4 regions of the Paenisporosarcina sp. TG-14 genome follow, and region 4 is predicted to be linked to each of the others. Evidence: riboswitches for the same ligand, from Rfam matches in the RefSeq annotation. Region 4 holds a riboswitch; each other region holds the start of a gene.
What was found. Region 4 has a riboswitch for thiamine pyrophosphate ahead of C406_RS0109405 (ABC transporter substrate-binding protein). Riboswitches for the same ligand answer to the same signal wherever they lie in the genome.
Positions count from the first base shown of each region.

Region 1: it holds a riboswitch for thiamine pyrophosphate, as region 4 does, so the genes downstream of both, thiT (energy-coupled thiamine transporter ThiT) here and C406_RS0109405 (ABC transporter substrate-binding protein) in region 4, are expected to answer to the same signal.
Region 2: it holds a riboswitch for thiamine pyrophosphate, as region 4 does, so the genes downstream of both, tenA (thiaminase II) here and C406_RS0109405 (ABC transporter substrate-binding protein) in region 4, are expected to answer to the same signal.
Region 3: it holds a riboswitch for thiamine pyrophosphate, as region 4 does, so the genes downstream of both, tenI (thiazole tautomerase TenI) here and C406_RS0109405 (ABC transporter substrate-binding protein) in region 4, are expected to answer to the same signal.

Region 1 covers NZ_AMGD01000050.1:2,270-8,031, forward strand. Annotated here, with positions in the region: gene C406_RS0113870 (aminopeptidase) at 1-1,090, shown strand, start outside; gene C406_RS0113875 (SGNH/GDSL hydrolase family protein) at 1,103-2,002, shown strand; gene C406_RS0113885 (DUF4870 domain-containing protein) at 2,207-2,557, opposite strand; gene C406_RS0113890 (M20 family metallopeptidase) at 2,614-3,672, opposite strand; TPP riboswitch at 3,820-3,924, shown strand; gene thiT (energy-coupled thiamine transporter ThiT) at 4,022-4,606, shown strand; gene map (type I methionyl aminopeptidase) at 4,810-5,559, shown strand; gene C406_RS0113905 (tryptophan-rich sensory protein) at 5,577-5,762, opposite strand, start outside.
Region 2 covers NZ_AMGD01000006.1:64,385-70,146, reverse strand. Annotated here, with positions in the region: gene thiE (thiamine phosphate synthase) at 1-108, opposite strand, end outside; gene thiD (bifunctional hydroxymethylpyrimidine kinase/phosphomethylpyrimidine kinase) at 98-922, opposite strand; gene thiM (hydroxyethylthiazole kinase) at 919-1,671, opposite strand; gene tenA (thiaminase II) at 1,661-2,341, opposite strand; TPP riboswitch at 2,410-2,505, opposite strand; TPP riboswitch at 2,571-2,669, opposite strand; gene C406_RS0102945 (DUF6143 family protein) at 2,826-3,359, shown strand; gene C406_RS0102940 (TetR/AcrR family transcriptional regulator) at 3,592-4,161, opposite strand; gene C406_RS0102935 (efflux RND transporter permease subunit) at 4,166-5,584, opposite strand; gene C406_RS0102930 (MMPL family transporter) at 5,571-5,762, opposite strand, start outside.
Region 3 covers NZ_AMGD01000033.1:32,535-38,296, forward strand. Annotated here, with positions in the region: gene C406_RS0111125 (thiazole synthase) at 1-58, opposite strand, end outside; gene thiS (sulfur carrier protein ThiS) at 61-264, opposite strand; gene thiO (glycine oxidase ThiO) at 281-1,405, opposite strand; gene tenI (thiazole tautomerase TenI) at 1,452-2,057, opposite strand; TPP riboswitch at 2,171-2,272, opposite strand; gene tenA (thiaminase II) at 2,325-3,011, opposite strand; TPP riboswitch at 3,209-3,347, opposite strand; gene C406_RS0111150 (MaoC/PaaZ C-terminal domain-containing protein) at 3,434-3,850, opposite strand; gene C406_RS0111155 (FAS1-like dehydratase domain-containing protein) at 3,847-4,269, opposite strand; gene C406_RS0111160 (acetyl-CoA C-acyltransferase) at 4,271-5,380, opposite strand; gene C406_RS0111165 (AMP-binding protein) at 5,377-5,762, opposite strand, start outside.
Region 4 covers NZ_AMGD01000026.1:13,846-19,607, forward strand. Annotated here, with positions in the region: gene C406_RS19440 (N-acetylmuramoyl-L-alanine amidase family protein) at 1-575, opposite strand, end outside; gene C406_RS0109395 (uracil-DNA glycosylase family protein) at 920-1,591, shown strand; gene C406_RS19445 (HD domain-containing protein) at 1,689-2,558, shown strand; TPP riboswitch at 2,938-3,047, shown strand; gene C406_RS0109405 (ABC transporter substrate-binding protein) at 3,243-4,250, shown strand; gene C406_RS0109410 (thiamine-binding protein) at 4,251-4,544, shown strand; gene C406_RS0109415 (ABC transporter permease) at 4,541-5,311, shown strand; gene C406_RS0109420 (ABC transporter ATP-binding protein) at 5,301-5,762, shown strand, end outside.

The DNA of each region.
Region 1 (5,762 bases), on a different contig from region 4:
CGATGCAGGAGCGAAACGCGTCCATGTAAACTTCTCAGATGGACCAACCAATCGTGCTTTTTATGAGTTTGCTGCTGAATCTGAAATGCATGAGTTTCCAGCATGGATGGTAGCACAGCGAGATGAATTGATTGATCAAAAAGGAGCATTATTATGGATTGATGCGGAAGATCCTGATTTATTAGCAGGAGTTCCTGTTAAACGTATTTCTGATCAACATAAAGTAGCAGGTCGTGCGTTAGAAAAATACCGTTCTGCTGTTATGTCAGATAAAATCGCTTGGTCAATTGTTGCGATACCTTCTCAAAAGTGGGCAGCAAAAGTATTTCCGGAGTTGCCAAAAGAAGAACAATTAAACACGTTATGGGAAGTTATTTTTAAAACAGTCCGAATTGGTGATGGAACTGCTGTTGAACAGTGGAAGACTCATATTAGTGAATTAGAAAAGCGTGCAACTGCATTAAACGACAAACGCTATAAAAAAATCATGTATAAAGCACCTGGTACAGAGTTAACAATTGAATTACCAGCGAAACACCTATGGATGACTGGTGCAAGTAAAACGCCTAACAAGACTGCATTTATTGCGAATATGCCTACTGAAGAAGTCTATACAGCTCCTTTAAAATTAGGTGTTAACGGATATGTTCGCAATACAAAACCACTTGTTTACCAAGGTAATATCATTGATGGTTTCACGTTTACGTTTGAAAATGGCAAAATTGTAAAGGCACAAGCGGAGGTAGGAAATGACTTACTTCAAGGATTAATTCAAAATGACAGTGGGTCAGCTTATCTTGGAGAATTGGCTTTGGTTCCGCATAAATCACCCATTTCGTCTTCTGGTATTTTATTTTACAACACATTGTTTGATGAAAATGCATCCAACCATTTAGCGATTGGAGAAGCCTATCCAACGTGTGTTGAAGGTGCTAGTGATTTAGAAGAAGGACAATTTCAGGCTTTAGGATTAAATACATCGATCACTCATGAAGATTTCATGATTGGTAGTGAGGAAATGGATATTGATGGTGAACGTGAAGATGGTAAAATAGAACCTATTTTCCGTCAAGGGAACTGGGCATTTTAAGAAGGTGACTTTATGATAAAAAGACGATTAACTGCCATATTGGTAATCTGTAGTGTATTTCTAGTACCGTTTCAAACAAGTGCTCAAGTATTTGGTCCTGTTTCCTATGTGGCACTGGGCGACTCTATTGCTGCTGGTCAAACACCCATGAGTGGAATTGATACAGGTTATAGTGATTTAATTGCCCAAGAAATTGCGAGGAATCAACCACTTGTTTTTTATTCGAAAGATTTATCATTTCCGGGATTTACGACTGCCGATGTGCTTGAACGTGTGCAATCTAAAGAGGCGAAACAACTGATTAAAAATGCAAATGTCATTACAATTTCAGCCGGAGCCAACGATCTTTTGAGGCTTATTCAAGCGAATGATAAGTCTGGATCATTATCCTTTCAACAGATTCCCGTGGATTTTTCATTAAATACCGTCCGGAAAAACATGTTAACGATGTTAACCGACTTGAAAAAAATAGCACCGAAAGCAGAAATTTATGTAATGGGTTATTATTTTGCGTATCCACATGCACGTGAATCGCAAAAGTTCGGTACGGCTAAACAATTAGATCGTCTTAATGATATTTTAGCAAAAGTGTCTAAAAAAGCAGGTGTGAATTTTGTGTCAGTTGATGCTGCTTTCGGTAATAATGCAATAGATAAAGTACCAAATGCAGCAGATGTGCACCCAAATGCAGAGGGATACCGAGCAATGGCGAACAGTTTTTTCAATGTCTATTCAAAAGGCTCAATGCAGGTAATGAAAAATGAGGTGCCTCCTGCAAATCCTCGTAGCTTTGAACAGATTATGCAAGAACAACAGGATGCTAATGAAGTGGGTGACGAATCTGCAGTATTGCCATCTTCGTTTTTAGAAGAAGAATATTTAGCACTATCTGAAATGAAACCTTTCATTTAAAAAAGTTGGAACTCGAGTTAACGAGTTCCAACTTTTTATTTGCGTGTATATGTGATTTTAGTACCTTTTCTAGAATCAATAACTTTTTTAACGATTGGAATAATGATAGGTGCAAACTTTATAGTTGTTTTAATTAATTTACCAATTTTCATGTATATCACTCCTGTCACTATTGTTATTTCCCACAAGAAGTAAAAAGTAAACCTACTGAAGCACTTTAATTCCTTGAATAATGTTCCAAATCAATACAGCAATCGAAAGAACACCATAAACTATCAAAAACAATAATGGTATGCTAGCGGCAAAGAAATCAACTGATGTACCTGGTTGAATTGAAAAGTCGGAAGTACTATACATCGTAAGAGACAAAACCATTAATATAATAAAACCGACAATTCCAAGTGCAACTGGGATTGCATGTGAAAGTAGTGAGCGTTTTGCATGACGCTTAACTTCTGGATCAGGTGTAATAAAGTAAATGATAATTGGTAATAAAAATGGGGTAAATAGAATACTGAAGTAACACAAAGCGGATAAAACACGTCGATTATCCAATTTTATTCCTCCTTAAAACTCTATTAGCTATTTATACGAAACATATGCAAATGGTTTCAAGTCAACGCATGTTTCGTTAAAATATCTGCATATTGTTCTACTGATGAAATCAATACGTATTCATTCGGACCATGCCAATCATCACCACTTGGACCAAATTCAATAGCTATAGCTCCTGTGTTAACATAAAAACGTGTATCTGCAGCTCCATGCTGACCAAATAGAACAGCTTCTTTTTGTGTGACTTTAGCTGTTAATTCAGATAGTGACTTAATGTAATTATTATCTTCTGAGGTGATAATAGCAGACATTTTATCATAAACTTTGACAATGTTTTTTGAATTAATTGAATGTGCTAAATCGGTAATTTGTTGTAAAATTTCTTCCCATTTTTGGCCAGGAATAAAGCGAATATCATATCCAACTTCACAATGGTCAGGTACAACATTATAGCGATCACCTGCTTGAATTTTAGCCAAGTTAATGGAAGGATATTCAAAATAACAATTACTTGCTTTTGTAAAAGGTAAGTTCATAAGCTTTTCATGAAATATGTATGATGCTTCAATTGCATTTGTTCCTTCCCAAGGACGTGAACCATGTGCAGCTTTTCCTAGAAATGTGATATGTATTTGCAAAACACCTTTTGATTGAACACTTAATTTTAATTGGGTTGGCTCACCACAAATGACAAAGTCGCCAGAATGACCAGTCTCAACAAGATGACCAGATGTTTTGTGACCACCCGTTTCTTCATCGGTTACTATATGCAAAACAACGAGTTGTTGCAATTGCTTTGGAATAGAAGAAATATGTCGGAAAGCTTCCATCATTGCAGCAACTCCAGCCTTCATATCTGCAGAACCACGGCCATATAGTCTGTCACCCTCAATAATTGGATTAAACTGTTCAATTTTCGCAGGGACTACGTCTACATGTCCGTTCCATACGATGGTCGTAGGACCTTGACCTACCTCTGCGTGAATCATTAAGCGTCCTTCATTTTCGAGGACTTGATGTGGGATCGCATGACTTGTAAGCCACGACGAACAATACCGTAGTGCGTCATTTGCACCAATCTCTGTATCACTTTTGATTGCTACTAAATTTTTCAATAAATTGATCATGTACCATTCACAGCCTTTTGAATTTTATATACCTAGTATAGCGATAAATAGTTGAAAGTCACAGGACTGCCATTAGCCTCTTGTTTCTCTTTCTAACTTTCTGTACAATAAACTCGTATTATTAAAATTTAATGTATGTACCACAAGGGGAGCCTGTAATGGCTGAGAGTGAACGAGAAAAGTTCTAACCCTTAGAACCTGTAAGTTAATGCTTGCGCAGGGATGTGGATAGAAACCGACTCCAATGACGTCAGGCTCTGTCCCTGAGGTCGTTTTTTTTATGGTTTTTTTCACCCTGACTCGCGATTTGCAGCACATCGCAAAAGGAGGAAGAAAGATGAGAAATCAAAAAGTATTATTATTAGTAGAGATTGCAATATTTGCTGCGTTAGGGTTTGTATTGGACTTTGTGGCATTTAAAATGCCACAAGGAGGATCAGTTAGTTTAGTGATGATTCCCATTGTCTTAATGGCATTTCGCAGAGGCACATTAGCTGGTGTAATTACTGGTTTGTTAGTAGGATTGTTGCAAATTGTTTCAGGATTAATTTCTGTAGCACCACTATCGTTTAGTTTTGTAGTTATGCAAGTAATTTTGGATTATTTAATTGCATATGGTGTTGTTGGATTTGCTGGAATACTTCGTAATCAATATTTTAAATATGCCCAACAAAATAATCGAGGGAAAATAATTTCTATAATTGTAGGTGCTGTATTGATTGGTTCATTATTACGTTATGTCACTCACGTAATTACCGGCATTTTATTCTTTGGTATGTATGTTGAAGAAGGTGCCAATTTATTCATCTATTCTAGTATCTATAATGCGACGTACATGATTCCTGTGTTTTTATTAACGGCAGTTACATGCTCATTACTATTCTTAGCTGCCTCACGTTTACTTAGACCACAAAAAGCATAATTCTGTGTGAAATGTGAAAGAGTAGTACACGAAGAATCAATGGACAATGAAGCCCTTGACTTCACATCAAAATTATATAAATTGTTATTATGCAAAACATCTTTATTTTATCTGAATGTTCATAATTATTCTAGCTGATGGGAAAGCGCCTTTTGTTGTGGTATAGTATGGCTAGATATTTTAGAAAGAAGGATTTATCGATTATGATTGCAAAAACAACTGAAGACTTTGAGTCGTTAAAAGCCATAGGCCGAATTGTTGCAGATATTCGCGACTCGATGCGCGCAATAACAAAACCGGGTGTCACAACGAAAGAAATTGATGATCTTGGTGGACGTATGTTTAAAGAAAAAGGGGCGATTTCAGGTCCTAAAGGGGAATATGATTTCCCAGGTTTCACATGTATTAGTGTTAACGAAGAAGTCGCACATGGTATTCCAGGTTCACGTGTTATAAAAGATGGTGACCTTGTAAATATTGATGTCTCTGGATCGTTAAATGGTTATTTTGCAGATACAGGCATTTCATTTGTTATTGGGAAAGGTTACGACAATAAAGAAAAATTATGCGAAGTGGCTGAAAGTGCATTTGACCGTGCAATGTTAAAAGTGAAAGCTGGCGCTCGTTTAAATCAAATAGGTAAAGCTGTTGAACGCGAAGCAAAACAGAATGGTTTTACTGTCATTATGAATTTAACTGGTCATGGTATTGGGAAATCTCTTCATGAAGCCCCACAACATATTTTAAACTACTTTGACGCATGGGAACCAACCATATTGAAAGAAGGAATGGTTTTAGCGGTTGAGCCGTTTATTTCAGAAAAAGCGGAACATATTGTGGAGTCTGGTGATGGCTGGACATTTCTTACTCCAGACAAATCACTTGTAGCTCAAATCGAGCATACCGTGATTGTCACGAAAGATAAACCTATTCTAATAACGAAAATAAATTAAAAGCGAAAGACCAACTGCTACGAACGCGCAGTTGGTCTTTTTTTAATAAATAGGATGCCAGAAAGCATGACTGCACTTAAGAAGAAGGCGGCTGTTGAGACTAGTAATTCTTCTAAACCATTTCGAACGGCTATCCCAATAAAAGCCCAAATAAAGACCAGGACGTATGCAATATCAAAATGATGGTAACGAATGTGTAATGC
Region 2 (5,762 bases), on a different contig from region 4:
GAAAATTGTTATACCTGCTTTTAATGCATCTTCCAACACATGTAATGGCTCTTCTATGCAGTTCGGTGTTCCCATGATGAAATAGCACGCTAGATCGTTACGCTTCAATGATGTTCACCTCACATACACCTTTTGCTAGTTTATAGGCAAAATGGTTTGTCGGCCCATGTCCATGCCCTATGTTTAACGGGGTTTCAATAGCTAGCTGGACAAACTTTTTAGCTTCAATGATTGCTTCTTTTAAAGACCAACCTTGTCCTAAAAATGCAGTAAGTGCTGCGGAGTAAGTACAACCTGTTCCATGCGTATGTTTCGTTTCTATACGGGCAGATGTCATTTTAAAAGTTGTACCATCCGCAAAAAATACTCTATCTGTTGCAGTTCCTTGTTCATCTAAGTGGCCACCCTTCATAACCACGCACTTTACACCCATTGCTACTATCTTTTCAGCCGCTTTTTGTATATCCATTTCTGACTTAATCTCAACGCCACTAATCACTTCAGCTTCTGGAATATTCGGAGTTAACACCGTTGCAAGTGGTAAAAGCTTTGTCGTTAATGCTTCTACTGCTTTATGTTGTAACAAGCTTGCTCCTCCTTTTGCAATCATCACAGGGTCAACGACAAGCAAAACATCTTTTTGGCGTAAGCTATTCACTACTTCATCAATAATTGGGGCTGAAAAAAGCATACCGGTCTTGACTGCCTTTATGGGTAAGTCCTGAAAGACAACTTCGATTTGATGTTTAACAAAGTCTGCAGATGCAGGGAAAACTCCCTCTACACTAAGTGTATTCTGAGCTGTTAACGCAGTAATCACTGATGTACCGAACACTCCAAGCTCTTGAAATGTCTTTAAATCAGCCTGTATCCCAGCACCTCCACTACTATCTGAGCCAGCTATGGTCATCACGATATTCAATTATTTTCACCTCTAGAAAATTGATGTAAAGAATTTAAGACTTCTATTTGAAATGAGCCAAGAAGTGGAGATAGAACCGCTTGTTCTGACACCTTTTTATAAACTTGTAGTACATCACGTAAGTTTAAAAGAGGTTCTCCTTCTAAAGTTAAGACTGCTGCACAAATTGCACTTAGTAAACAACCTGTTCCTGTTACCTCGGTCATCTGAATGTGACCACCAGTTACCCAGAATCCATTGTCACCATCAGTAACATAATCAGAAGCTCCTGTGACCACCACTATACAGTTCCATTTTTTGGCTACATGCGTGGCAACGGTTGCAATGTCCATCTCACCTTCTCCACTGTCCACGCCTTTTATCTCCCATGAAACACCTGCTATGGTAGCAAGTTCACCCACATTACAGCGCAGTAAATCGAATCGAACACTTTCTAATAGTTCATTTACTACTTGTTGACGAAACTTAGTCGCCCCAACTCCTACTGGATCTAATACAACAGGTGTTCCAAGCTTATTCGCTTTTTTCCCTGCTAGTAACATCGCTTCTTTCGTTCTTATATTGATCGTGCCAATATTAATTAAAAGAGCATTTGCAATCGCGACCATTTCTTCTACTTCTGTAACTTCATCAGCCATGACAGGTGACGCACCAATTGCAAGTAACCCATTCGCTGTAAAGTTCGCCACGACATAGTTCGTCATGCAATGTACGAGAGGCTTTTTTTTACGAATTTGTTTAATAGGCATAGTTCTTTACCTCATCTTGCCAGTTTTCATGTGTCCAAGGCATTTCCCAAAATTTCCACTCGTAGTAGCAACTTTTTTCAAAATGAGCTTTGAACACAGTTTGTTTACCTGGATTTGCTTCTGCGTAACGATTCATCATCGTCTTTTGCACCTCGATTTTTTCTTTATAATCCGGTGCACTATACATCGCAATCCATTCTTCATATAGCTTAACGCCTGGTTTTGCGTCTTTATACTTCTCCCCAATTTCTTGATATAACCATGGACAAGGGAACATGGCAGCAAACGCCTCTTCTACATCTCCGTTATTTGCAGCATTGTACATATGTGATACGTAGTTATAAGCCGCTGGAGCCGGTTTAAAATTTGCTTCCTTTTGTTCAGTTATACCTAGCTCTTTAAAAACCGTTCGATGCAAATCAAGCTCAGCCTCATTGATATGACGAGCCGTTTCTAAAAAGTAAGCAATATCTTCGTTCGTTTCAGCCTTTGTTGCTGCAATTGCTAGCACCTTCGTGTAGTGCTTTAAATAATAAGCGTCTTGCATAATGTAAAACTTAAACTTATCAAGTGGCAGTGTCCCATCGACAAGTCCTTTTACAAATGGATGATTAAAACTTGCTTGCCAATAAAGATCAGTTTCTTTTCGTACTTCTTCACAAAATGTCATCATAAGTCCTCCTTTTTCGGATGGACGCAAGTGCAAAAAACGCTCCTTTGCACGTGGCAAAAGAGCGTTGTAAATGAAACATTGCTCCCTACGTCAGTGTTAACTGTCAGGTTCCAAGGGTCAGGTTTTACCTTCTCAACTAAATAGTCCCCCCGCAATTAAAATATTGAATTAGCAAACAAAAAAGCCCTCCTAAATGGAGAGCTTTAGCACAAAAGAAATACGTCGAAACGCTATGTACTCTGCTCCCTACGTTCGTCTTAACGAACAGGTTCAAAGGGTCAGGTTTTAACCTTCTCAACGCAAATGCGTTCCCCTGCAACTATTTTAATTAATTTCATACTAGCATAATAGAGTGAAAGCGTAAAATGGAAAAGTAACATTTATCAAGTAGATTATGCTTAAATTCTTTTATTTTTAAATATATTTGTCGAAACATTTCCTTTCAATTTACATAGACTTTAGAAAGGAGTGAATTGTTCGTATGCCAATGTTTAATAATGAGCGATTTATTAAAGCTGTCAACATACCTAACCCATTATATCAATCTTTACAGGGGAGATATTTTGTTGGACAAACTGAAACGATTCGTTTCGGAAAAGGAAAAAATGCTTGGGGAGGCTTAATTAACCCCTCTAATTCAGATGTGAATTTATTTGTAAATGCATTTACCGTTACCAACCATTCTAATCAACCTTTTATAGCTGAAATTTGGTTTAATCCAAAACCTCCTGGAAAATCAATGATTTCGGATAAGGTAACACCTGCAAATACAACTCTTTCTCCACTTCCAAAGCCTGAAGTAAATATCGCTTTTGCAGAACTTGTTGAAGGATTTCCGAAGAGAGGGATAAATTCATTTAAGCGAATTGTATCTCCAAAAAGTACTTTGACGAGTGATGAAGATGGAAAATTCATTTTTTCATCAGGCGATTCATTTATTATTTTTTTAGTTTCACCAGATAATGAAATTGTTAAGGCAGATGTTGCATTCGGGTGGTTTGAAATAAGGGAATAGCAACATAAAAAAACTAATAGATTAACTTAGTTATTGTCTTATTGAACTAAAGCATGCTTATATCTTGTATAAATATCTTGGATTTTGTACTTGTGGATGTATGGTTTACTTTATCGTTTCAATTAATGTTTTACTAACAGGTACTTTAGTAAAACAAAACAGTCAAAAAAAATGAGCTTGGAGATACATTTCCAAGCTCACTTAAATAAACCAATAACTTTAACATAGCCTTTTATAATAATGTAATTAATGATTTTACATACTTATTTACTAATGCTTCTTTGTCTTCATCATTTAACTTGTAATAAGGACGCTCGTTAGGAATGATAATATGACTCAGAAAAATTCCTACTAGCTGTCTGGCACATAATTCAGTGTCAGCCTTCTGATTTTTTTGAGTAAAATGGTGATCTAATGCTTTTTTTAACTGTGCATGAATAATCACAGGGAAATCAATATCGGAACTCAAATTGCCTTTCAAACTTTCCGAGATAAGCATCTTAACTAAAGACGCATTTTTGGAAAGTGTCTTCAAGCGATTATCAATTGTTCCTTTAAGAAATTCTTCTGTATTTTCATGATCAGCTAGTTGCATCACCTTGGAATTAAATTGTTTTTCAAGTACATTTTTAATAACTGTTTTAAATAAATTTTGCTTAGTAGAAAACTTCCGAAACAAAGTAACTTCTGCAACGTCTGCTTCTTTGGAAATTTCCTGTGTGGTTGCCTGAAGCCCTTTATTGATGAAAATCTTTACAGCTGCTTGCAAAATTTGTTCAGTTTTATCTTTAATTGACTTCATCCCCCTAATTTACCAGTGTATCCTTTTCTATTCTAGGTTTTGTTTTTACAAAACGATCTAAAATAATCAAGACAGCTGGCATCACGACAATTGTACTGAATAAAGCTAGTGAAATATTGATTAGGGTCATCATACCAAAATTACTCAAGATGACAAAATCTGATACAAGCAAAGCACTAAAGCCACCAATAGTTGTAATGGCTGATGCGAAAATTGATTTTCCAGTTTTTTGGTTTGCTATTCTGATAGCATCGATGCTTGAACTCCCATTTTCACGTTCTTCATAAAATCTTTCCATGATTAAAATGGTGAATTCTGTTCCAATCCCTATAATCAATGCACCTAGCGTCGCCGTTAGAGGTGTATAGCTTATTTCAGCTAAATACATCACGGCTCCTGACCAACCAATGATTAAAGTAATCGGTAACAAAGGAATCAAAGCCTTAATCGGGTGTCGGTAAACTGCAAGTAAACCTAAAAATACAAGGGCCATGCCTAGCAAAGTCATTTTGTATCGCCCAGTTGTCAATCCAGAAACCATTTCGACATCTAACACAGATTTTCCTGTTACCATAGTTTCCATATTATCTGGCTGGTTATCGATAAGGTACTGATTCAAATCATCAATAAAGTTTTTCAACGGCTCAGCTTCCAGATGTTTTATTCCGACAGTGATTACGCCTTTCGTGCCAGACTCGTTAATAAGTAACTTCTGTTGTTGATCTGGAATATCATCCATTAATCCTTCTAACTCTGAGCCTGTTGGGATTTCCCCATCATTCAATTTTTTTAACACTTCTGTAATTGAATTTGACTTAACCACCACTTGTGAAAACTCTTTTTCAATCTCAATTGTTGTTGCATCTACCCAGTTAAGAGAACTTGAGGACAAGATATCCTTACCCTCAAACACGATAGAAACTTGATCGGTTGTACCAACAATATCTCTTAATTTATGAATATCTTTCAGGACTTGGGTATCCTGCGGCATAAATGTCTCGACATCAGTCTCTGCCTTAGCGTCTAAATCGACCCATATCCCAAAACCAGCTGTAATGATGGCTATGAGAATTATCCACCATCTGAGAGCAACCACTTTTTTAGTAATTCCATCAAGAAAATTTTCAATTCGGGAAGATTTAACTGTCTTTTTCGAGCGTTTAATAGAAGCTTCACTTGAGAAAAAGTAATCCCTTGTAAAAAGGAGTGGTATCAATATGAAAACACCGACAATGAAACTAATAATCATACCAATAGTTAACATTTTTCCGAAGTCTTGAATCATAGGGACGGGTGATGTGTATAGAGAAATAAAACCTAGTGAAGTTGCTATTAAAGCTGTCAAGACTGCTGGTACCATTTTCGTAACGGTACGATATAAACTTTTATGTGCGCGACTATTAAATTTTTTATTCAGCTTCATAATGATCCTCACCTTCTTCCATTTCTTCGGTATATCGACTCTGAAATTGGATGGCATAGTCAATACCTAAACCGATCAGAATAGGAAATACTGCCATCGACACCATGGTAATCGGGATGCTAACCCAGCCCATAATTCCAATTGTTCCAATTATTGCTATCAGTACTATCCCTAAAGG
Region 3 (5,762 bases), on a different contig from region 4:
ATTTTCCAGTGCCCAATAATAACCTTGACGTGAATTCATATGATCCAATCTTTAACATCATCATCCGCCTCCTACAAAATGTACTAACTCAACTTTATCCCCATTACTAAGTTCGGTTTCTTGGTGTGATGTTTTTTCCAATATCATTTCATTCCATTCAACGATAACTACCTTTTGTTGTAATTCGAAGTGCTGCAAAAGGTTAGCTACTGTTTCCACCGTATTTGGGACTTCTATTTTGTTCCCGTTAATCACTAATTCCATTTGCTTCACTCCTTTTTTATGTTAATTGCCTGACCAAACGATCTACCCGAAAAGGTTCCAAATTTAGTGATGTTGGTTTACCTTCAACCAAGTCGGCGATAACCTCACCAGTTATAGGAGAAAGTAATATTCCATTTCTAAAATGCCCTGTTGCAATAAATAAACCTTTGTATATAGGGTGTTCTCCTAAGTACGGAAGCCCATCAGCGGTTTGCGGTCGAATGCCAGCCCATGCCCGCTCCCATTCTGCTTCAACAATGGACGGCATCAGTTTTTTTGCTTGTTCCATCAGTATGGATATTCCCTCTACCGTAACTTTTTTGCAAAATGTTCTTGGCTTTAAAGTTGCACCGACAATGATTCTTCCCCCCTTCTTAGGGACAAGGTAGCAACCATGCGAAAATACTGTAGTCGTTAGTATTTGACTATGTGTAACAACAGAAAAACATTCACCCTTCACAGGATAGGTATCTAGCTGTAAGCCTGTTTTTGAAAGTAACTTCCTACTCCAAGCACCACCTGCAACAATGACATTTTCACTATTAAAATTTCCTTCATTCGTTACAACACCCGAGACCTTCCCTTTTGACAGCTGAAAGTAATATACTTCCACGAATTCCTTTATTACTACACCACGTGCTGCTGCAGACTTTAAAAACCCTAAAGTTAACTGAGTAGCTTCTACTTGCCCATCTTTTTCAAGATGCATTGCTCCTGTAATCGCATCAGACAATACTGGCTCTTTCCTTCTTACCTCTTTACCTGTCATCCAATCGGCTTGCTCTCCACTTTGTCGTTGGATAGCAATGACTCGCTTATATTCCTGCTGTTGCTGTTCGTTTAAGGCAACCTTCAACATGCCTTTATTTATAAGTTCTATATCTATTCCACTCGTCTCTTTTATCTCGCCAGCTAGTTGGGTAAACATCGCTCTACTTTTTCTAGCTAATTGAAAAAGTGATCCTTGTCCATCCATTTCTGCTTGAGCACCCAGCATCCCAGCAGCAGCTCCAGAGGCTTTACTAGCAAGTCGTTCTTTTTCCAGCAAAAGGACTTTACCCCCTCGTTTTGCAAGGTTATACGCAATGGCTCCCCCGATTACTCCGCCTCCTACTACGATTGCATCATAAACATATCTCATCAAAAATCCCCTTCTCCCATAAAAATATTTAAGTACAATTCAGTTGTTAAGTAGATAGATTTTGATAATATTCTTTTACTGCTGCTAAAGGATTTTCTGCTTCTAAGACCCCAGACATCACAGCAATTCCCTGTGCACCTGCATCGATGACTCCTCTAATATTTGTAGGTTTTATACCACCTATTGCTAATACTGGTATCAAAACATGATGAGCTACGAGTTCTAATTGATTTAAACCCTTAGATACTAATCCTGGCTTCGATTGTGTGGGAAAAATATGTCCGAAAATAACATAATCTGCTCCTAGTTCTTGTGCAGTTAGACCCTCGTCAATTGAATGCACAGAACATCCAACTCTCAAGCTTGTAAACTGTTTTTTAACAATTTCTACAGGTAAAGAATGATAGGCTAGTTGGGCTCCTGCTACTTTTGAAGCAAAGGCAACATCTACTCGATCATTGATTATTATTTTAGAAAGAGGCACTTTCTGGTCTGTTAATAAATTCACTATTTCGTAAATCTCATTGGCCGTTTTAGCCTTTTCACGAATATGAATGGCATCGATATATGGATGGATCTGACCTACAATTTCCGCTAATTTCTGAGGTTCCTGTTTCCCAGTGGATATGACATGTAATTCTGCATTTTTCATTCCAACTATCCTCCTCATTTTTGAAAGCAAAGATGATACCCTTAATATCTATAATTCCAGAAATCAAAAAACCACCCCGGCGTTGGAGTGGTTTGTTATTATATGTATAGACTATAACTACATTTCCACTTCCCTACGCCAGTTCTAATTAGATCAGGTTCAAAGGGTCTGGACTTTCTCCATCTCAGTCTTTAAAGACTCCCCTAGTGTATTTATATTCAATTGTATGAGACTGTTACAAAATATTAATTCATTTTCTATGATTTTCTATGTGAATTTTAATGCTCCTTTTCGGACCGGCCATTCCTCTAAATTGTAAGCCATTTCCCAAAATGAATATTCGTAATGACTACTAATGATAAAATGTTCTTTCATTTGCTCACGGTCATCTTCTGTTAGCTTTTCGGCAATCTTGTCTAGTCTATTAATTTGTTCCTCGACTAATGTTCTAAAACCTTCTCCACCATATGCTGCAATCCATTCTTGGTAAATTGGTTCTTTAGGGGAACACGTCTGCAGTTTCTCCCCAATTTCATAGTAAAGCCAGTAGCATGGTAATATTGCTGCGATAATATCACCTAAATGTCCTTGATATGCCACACGATACATATGGGATGTATATGCATAAGCAGTAGGTGACGGCTTGAAGTTTGCTTGTTCTGCTTCAGTAATTCCAAGACGACGTGAAAAGTTTCGATGTAAAGACAATTCTGCTTCATATGTTCCCTGTGCATGAGATGCTAATCTACTTGTAGTGTCAAGATCCTTTGCCCTTGCAGCACCTAAAGCTTGAACCCTTGCAAAATGGGACAAATAATAAGAATCCTGCATGACGTAATACCTGAAACTTTCTAAAGACAATGTACCATCCCCAATTCCTGTTACAAACGGATGATGAAAGCTTGCTTCCCAAATGTAATCGGATTCCTCTCTTAAAAGCTTAGAAAATGTCATGAATACTTCCTCCTCAATAATTTTACTCGAATAGTAACCTATCCCTGATTTATAAGAAAAGCGTAAAGCTCCACACTAGCTCGAATTAAGAAAATACTCTTAAAAATATATACTTTCACATATTTTTGCATATAAAAAACCACTTTCTTAACAATCATAAGAAAGTGGTTGTATCGGAAAAATAGGTAGAAACGTATTGCTCCGCAACTCCACTTTCCTACGCTGGTGTAAACCAGATCAGGTTCTAAGGGTCTTAAAGTATTACTTTAATCTCAACCTTTATTAGTAAGTAAATAATTTCTATTTACTTATAGAAAGGTCCCCCTAGTGGAAGATATTACTATTCAATTGTTCGTAACCATCATAACATGTTTTGGTTTCTTTTCCATTCTAATATGTCATGAAACGATTGAATTAATATTCTATGAGTTTATTTTTCTATTCTTAACTACTATCTCACCTCGAATCACTCTATGTCCACTACTGCTCATACCTGTTACTTCTACCTTAACTTCAGCAACACATTTCTCTTTGACAACGCCTGTTAATTCCACTCCGTCTCCAACCTGCAGAGGTGCAAGAAACATGACATTCATTTGTTGTATCAGTAAGTGGGCATTCATATAAGACGACAGTATTCGACCTGTGAAACCCATAGTGAGCATTCCATGAACGATGGGCTGATCAAATCCCTTTTGTTGTGCAGCATCTTGGTCTACATGTATTGGATTGAAATCTTTTGAAACTTCTGCATATCTTGTAATCCAAATTGAAGGAACGTTTTTGATTGAGATCGTCTCGAGTGAATGACCAACTTCTAAAGCAAATAACGTATTCACTTTTTCATCTCCCCAATTAGTGTAGAGTTTGAAGTGAAGATGACTTTACCTCTTTCATTTTCACCAACTAGTTCATTATCCAAAATAAGGAATGAGCGTTTGGATTTAACCGACTTTAACGTGATCATACACGTATAAGTTTGGCCCGCCATCACTGGTTCACTATAGTTAATCGATTGATATTTATGAATAAAAGAGTCACCTCCATTCATCCAAGGTACTTTAATATATTGCCAAAAAATCATAGGCATGCAGGGTGGTGCTGGAATATCGGCGTACCCTTTATTAATAGCTTCTTTGTAATTGAAAAAAAGCGATTCGGTTTCTTCGATTGAACGTGCATAATCAGCAATCATTTCTCTGGTGACTGCTACTTTAAAGGGAGTGGTTGTAAATCCTTCATAGGAATAGTAATCCATTTCATTCTTCCTCCATATATTTTTCAAATAAGGTTGCTATTCCAAGTCCGCCACCTATCCCGATTGTGGCAATACCATAGCGACATTGAATAGACTTCATTTCAGAATAAAGTCGAGTAACAAGAATTGCTCCAGAAGCTCCATATGGATGACCATAAGCAATTGCTCCCCCACCTTTATTAAGTCTTTCATAAGGGATTTGAAGTGATTTTGCAGAAGCCACAACTTGGGCTGAGAAAGCTTCATTTAATTCGACAATATCAATCTCGTCCATAGTTAATTGAGATTGTAAAAGGAGTCTTTTCACTGCTAGAACTGGTCCAATACCAGGCGTATTCGGATCGACACCTACTGTAACTGCATCTTTAAATTTCAGCTGTATCGAAAGTCCAAGTTCTTTTGCTTTTTTTTCAGAAAGAATGAGCGATAACGCAGCACCATCATTGAGCCCACACGAATTTGCGGCTGTTACAGTACCTGTTTCTATGAAAATAGGTCGTGCTCGTTGAATGAGTTTTTGATAATTCATACCTGGTTTTAATGCTTCATCTCGGTCAAAAGGAACAATTGAAATCTGTTCACTAACAAATCGATTTTTATGTAAAGAGTCATACGCTCTCTCATAACTTAACGCTGCGAAGGTATCTTGTTCATCTCTAGTTACTCCATATTTTTCTGCTACATTTTCAGCACCGATTCCCATGTCAGGGTCTCCGATTGAATCCGGCGAAAAACGAGCTCGCTTTGGAAAAGTCGACAAACTTGTGCTCTCTACCCCACCTGCCAAGTAAATCTCTCCTGCTCCTGCTTGAATAAGTCGACAAGCAAGATTAATCGCTTCAAGACCTGAACCGCACTGACGGTCAACGGTTAATCCTGGAACCACTAGTGGAAGCCCAGCTGTCAAGGCAGAGAGTCTCGCCAAATTCCCACCAGGTCCTACAACATTTCCGAGAATAACATCGGAAACATCTTCAGGTTTAATACCAGTATTTAGTAAGAGAGCTTTAATCAGTTTTGAAACCATTTGCTCAGGTGGAATATCTTTTAAAACTCCTCCCTTTTTCCCAATAATCGTTCTTTTCGAATTGACAACTACAGGTATATTCATTTCAATTGTTCCTTTCGAATAAGACATTCCTTCAACTCTGCACGTGCTATTTTTCCATTTGACGTATAAGGAAATGAATTCACAAAGTGATAAGTTCGAGGTACTTTATAGTTTGCTAATTGCTTTCTGCAATAAGATGTCATGACATGTTTTTTTAGAATTTGATTACTTTTTGTTTTTACAATTGCAACAATTTTTTCTCCCCAATAATCGTCTGGCATTCCAAGAATCATTACCTCTTCAATTTCTTCCATTTGATAAAGAACACTTTCAATTTCTTCAGGATAAACATTCAGCCCTCCCGTAATAATCATGTTATTTTCTCGACCAATGATTGTTAGGAATCCATCCTCATCTTGTTTAGCTAAATCCCCTACAGTTG
Region 4 (5,762 bases):
CTGTCTGGTTTTATCTTCAGCTCAAAATAATCAGCAATTCCTTTTGCAATGGCCTCTCCCTGGGCTATCAAGACCTTTGCGTCTTGCATTTTTATACTATCCGTTCGACTATCCATGAATCCACCTTCGACAAGAACGGCTGGCATTTTCGTTTCTCGTAGTTCATGAAAGTTAGCGGATTTGACACCACGATCGCGTATTTGCATCGCATTGACGACCTTAGGATGAATGTGGTTAGCGAGTTTAAGAGATAAAGGATTATTACTCGCCGGCTCCATTACGAAAGTTTCCACACCACTATGATTTCCCCATTCATCTCCAATCGCATTATGGTGGGAACTGACATAAATATCAGCTTTCCAAGCGTTTGCCTGATTTGTACGATTTACTAAAGGTATATCTGTTTTACCACTTGGATCGTCCACACGTAATTGTTGAACTCCATCATAGTTTGCTAGAAAGGCCATTCCGGCAATCACTACGGAATTGTTAAATGACCATTCTCTTTCCCCGATCGGCGAACGTTTCCCTGCTGTATTTATCCCGTGACCTGCTGACCATGCTACTTTCTTCATCTATCTTCAATTCCTTTCATTTCAAATTATTCGCCACTCAGCTAAACGTATATAGAAATGAGTTTATTATATAAATAGATAGAAGAAAATAGGAAATATGGATACAATTTTTGAAATTTAAAATTAAATCCTCTACTAGTTAACCCTTTCAATGAACTATTGGGCAAGTAAAACGTTCCTTATATAGAAGAAACTAATTAAAAAGTGAAGGCAATAATTACAACTTTCATAGCGAAAAAAAAGGGAATTTAGTATTATATGGCGAATATAAGAATATATGCCTAAATAGTAAAGTCATTATATTTACCTATAAATTGTTTATAAAAAAGAAAAGAGGAATCTCGTTGGAGAAAATCATTGATTTACATGAGGATTTCTACAAAAGCATTCAGAACGATCTTGAAGTTAAGGAAAAACTTGAACGCGAAAAGATTACCATATTGGATGGGTTTATTGAAAATAGGGAACTTGTGCGACTGTACTACCAAGCATTCTATATAAGCAAAACACCTAGAATTGTTTTATGTGGGACTAATCCAGGAAAAAACGGGGCTGGTCAAACAGGAATACCTTTTATAGATTTTAATGGTGCGTCGGAGTTATTTCCTAATGTTGACCAAGATGACAAAGAGAGAAGTGCTCAATTTATTTTGTCAGTTATTAGTGAAATAGGGAAAATGAAATTTCATAAAAATGTATACATGACAAACTTATCGTGGTTTGGTTTTATTCAGGACAATAAGAATGTGAATTACTTTAATTTACCTACACCTTTGGACGCGGTTTTTACAGATTCCTTTTTAACAGAAATGGAAATTGTTCGACCGAAAATGATTATTCCTTTGAGTAAAGAAGTTGAACAAGCATTAAATAAAATGACAGAAGAAGGAAGATTAAACTATCCGGTAGGTCCGCGTCTACCACATCCATATTATTGTTCATTCGGTAAAAGAGAAGACAAGTATAAAGAGAAATATGTGAATAGAATTACGAGTTCGATGGGGAGGCTAGCTTAAAGGTGAACAATGAGGCCACCTTTGTTTGCGTCCGTATGAAAGGCCGACTACTTGCGGGGCTACCTGCCAAATAGATGAGAAAAGGAAGATGAATTTAATGAAAAACATGATAGAAAAAGCCATGCAATTTGCTGCAGTCAAACATGATGGACACTATCGAAAAGACTCGAAAATTCCATATATCACGCATCCAGTAGGCGTTGCAATGATCCTGAAGCAAACAAAGGCTCCAGACGAAGTGGTTGCAGCTGGGATTTTGCATGACACGCTTGAAGATACCGATACAACGGCCGATGAACTTATTGAGCATTTTGGGGAAAAGGTTTTGCAATTGGTTATCGCCGCATCCGAACCTGATAAATCACTGCCATGGGAGGATAGAAAACAGCACACAATCGACTCCATTTCAGCTATGACACCTGATGAAATATTAGTCATTACCGCAGATAAATTGCACAATATCCGATCAATTCAGGTGGACTTGAATGAAAAAGGCGAGTCTGTTTGGAGTCGTTTCAATCGAGGAAAACGTGAACAGTCGTGGTATTACATGAGTGTTGTACGAGAATTGGAATCATTTAAAAAAGAAGTTCCTCTTGTACGCGTGCTCAAGAAAGAAGTGTTCCAATTATTTGTTGGCAAGAAAAAACTTACTGTGAAGGAAATAGATGCGCTGTTTAGTTGTAGTTATGATTGTAATGAGAAGCGACAGCGGGAGATAGCTTCTATGGGCATCCTTGGTTTTGTCAAAGAAGCATTAACATACGCGGATGACACATACATAAACGCTGACTACAACAAGGTTTCTCCTTTAATGGAGTCATTAAGGAAGCGAGGCATCGATTTTGAAATGAATTCCGATGGCTCGTTCATCCTGCTATCATACTGCGCTGAACTCAAACATCGTCTAGCTTGGTCTGATAAAACACTTTACAAACATTTCAAGCGCAACCTTAAGAATCTGTAAAGGGGTTTTTGTGGAAATAAAAGAGTTAAAGCAACTACGCCTTGTAATATTGTAAAGAAAGACGTACCACTGAGTGTGTACTGAAGGAATAGGAGACGACGATCGAAGTGACTTATCACTTCAGTCGTCGTCTCCTTTCATTTTTTAGGTTGTGATGCAGTTCCTTTACCATCCATAGTTAAAATCAAACACATGTCCACGTTAAGGTGAGCGAAGGACGCACACCTGCCGCGAGATAGCCTGTACGAAAGAGAACTAGCGAAACTCTAGCCAACGCTGAGAGGTAGATCATTTTATAATAATATTCTTTCTAACTCTTGTAACTGAACCAAATGTGTGGCAAAGTTAACCTAACAAAGTATTAGACGAACTTCATAACTGAAACATGTGGGGGGACCAGTGTTGCTGGTTGAGACCGTATCCTTAAGATACAAACCCTTGGAACCTGATCTGGTTAATACCAGCGTAGGAAACATATTTAAACATTCTTATTTGTGTTGATATGCGCCCTAGGTACCTACCTAGAGGTGCTTTTTTATATGAAAAAAGATGTTTTAAAGATTAGACAGAGCTAAATGATTACACTAGAAGTTAGTGATTAATCAAGTACCTTGTGAATATGTTTCCACCTTTTCGTTCCATCGTTTAATGCTTTTAATAGAAAAGACAAGGGGAGAAAAGATGATGAAAAAATGGATAGGATTACTACTAATTGCTCTACTGCTAACAGCCTGTGGGAATACTGACAGCCAAAGCACGGAACAAAATGAAGACATAGACAAGTTAAAAAAAGTAACAGTGGTATTGGATTGGACGCCAAATACAAATCATACAGGATTATACGTTGCAAAAGAAAAAGGATACTTTACAGATAAAGGCCTTGATGTCGAAATTATTATGCCAGGTGAAGCGGGCGCTAACCAGCTAGTAGCTGCAGGTAAGGCAGAATTTGGAGTTGGGTATCAGGAATCTTTAACCGAAGCACGAGTGCAAGATATACCAATCGTGTCAATTGCTGCGGTTATTCAACATAATACTTCGGGCTTTGCGTCTCCTGTAGAAAAGAACATTACCTCACCAAAAGATTATGAAGGTAAAGCGTATGGAGGATGGGGAGCGCCTGTTGAAAAAGCAGTGATTGCCTCTTTAATGAAGCAAGAAGATGCTGATGTAGAGAAAGTGGATATTATTAATACAGGTGATACAGACTTTTTTACAGCTGTAAAAAGAGATGTTGACTTTGCATGGATCTATTACGCATGGACAGGAATTGAAGCGGAACTTCGCGGAGAGGAATTGAATATGCAGTATCTGGCTGATTACTCAGATAAGCTAGATTACTATACACCTATTTTGATTACGAATGAGGCGTTAATTGCAGAAGATCCCGACACTGTGCGTGCATTTGTAGCAGCAGCTTCACAAGGATATGAATACTCAATTGATAATCCACAAGAAGCGGCGGATGTTTTAATAAAGGCTGTTCCAGATTTAGACCCTGAATTGGTTAAAGCAAGCCAGAAATGGTTAGCGCCAAAGTATCAGGATGATGGATCACAATGGGGTATTCAAGAGAAGTCTGTTTGGGAAAACTATGCAAATTGGATGAGCGAAAATGAATTATTAGAAGGCAAGTTAGAAGTAGAAAAAGCCTTTACGAATGAATTCTTACCAAAAAAGGAGAATGAATAGATGATCAACTCTTTAGTCAGCATTCAAATTATACCAAAAACAAGAAATGGGGAAGATTCAATCCCGTTTATAGAAGAAGCAATTGCCATCATTCAGGAGTCTGGGATACGTTATGAAGTCCATCCTCTCGAAACAACCATGGAGGGGAATTTGACAGAAATTTTCTCCGTGATCGAGAAGATGAATCAAAAAATGATAGATTCTGGCTGTGTGAATGTCATTTCTCAAGTGAAAATCCTTTATCAACCGAGCGGTGTTTCTATGGATAAATTGACTGAAAAATACCGGTCATGAGAATTTTATATAGAGGATGGAGACCAGTATTGGTTCTCATCCTCTTATTTTCACTATGGCAACTATCTACTTGGTTACTCGAAATACCGAAATGGCTTCTGCCAGCTCCATCTCAAATATGGGCTGAGGCAATAACTGGCTGGTCAACTTACAGTCACCACTTAATTTCAACTATACGACTGTCCTTTATGGGTTTACTAATAGGTAGCGCTGTTGGCCTGCTAGTTGCGGTTAGTTTGCATCGCTTACCAAAACTTAGAGAGGCATTTTATCCACTAATCATATTGTCACAAAACATTCCCATCATCGTATTGGCCCCATTGTTAGTCATCTGGTTTGGATTTGGCCTTCTACCTAAAATTATTATTATCACGCTAGTTTGCTTCTTTCCTATCACCATTGCTGCGATGGGCGGATTTCGGCAAACCACTGCTGAACTTATGCATTATATGAAAATGGCAGGGGCATCAAACAAACAAATTTTTTGGAAAGTAGAGTGGCCATATGCATTGCCTTCGATATTTTCCGGACTAAAAATTGCAGCAACTTATAGTGTAATGGGAGCTGTTATCTCAGAATGGCTAGGCGCCAAAGAAGGGATCGGGGTCTATATGACTCTTGCGTCCTCCTCATTTCGGACAGAACGTGTCTTTGTGGCAATCTTTCTCATTATGATTTTAAGCTTAACCTTCTTCGCAATTATTTCTTCATTAGAGAAGAAGTTGGTGAAAGGGAAGCCTAAGGGGGAGGGTACTAATGGGTATTAAGCTCAGCATAGAAAATATGACGAAATCCTTCGATAACAATAAGGTACTAGAAGAGTTATCTTTTCAAGTACATGAAGGAGAATTCGTTTCAATAGTAGGACCTTCAGGAAGTGGAAAGAGCACGTTATTTCATCTAATTGGTGGACTCTACACCCCTGACTCCGGAGATATCCGGATGGATGGAAAACGAATAAATGGCCAAAGAGGTTCAATCAGCTATACACCACAATCCCCTTCAATATTACCCTGGCGGACAGTACTTGATAATGTACTGCTAGGTGGAGAAATTATCGGCAAAAAAAGTGAAATAGAAGCAATACAGATGATTGAAAGAGCTGGTTTAAAAGGCTATGAACAGGCTTATCCCAATGAATTATCAGGGGGGATGAAACAAAGAGTGTCTTTTATTCGAAGTCTATTGAGTCCACAATCACTCATTTGTTTAGACGAA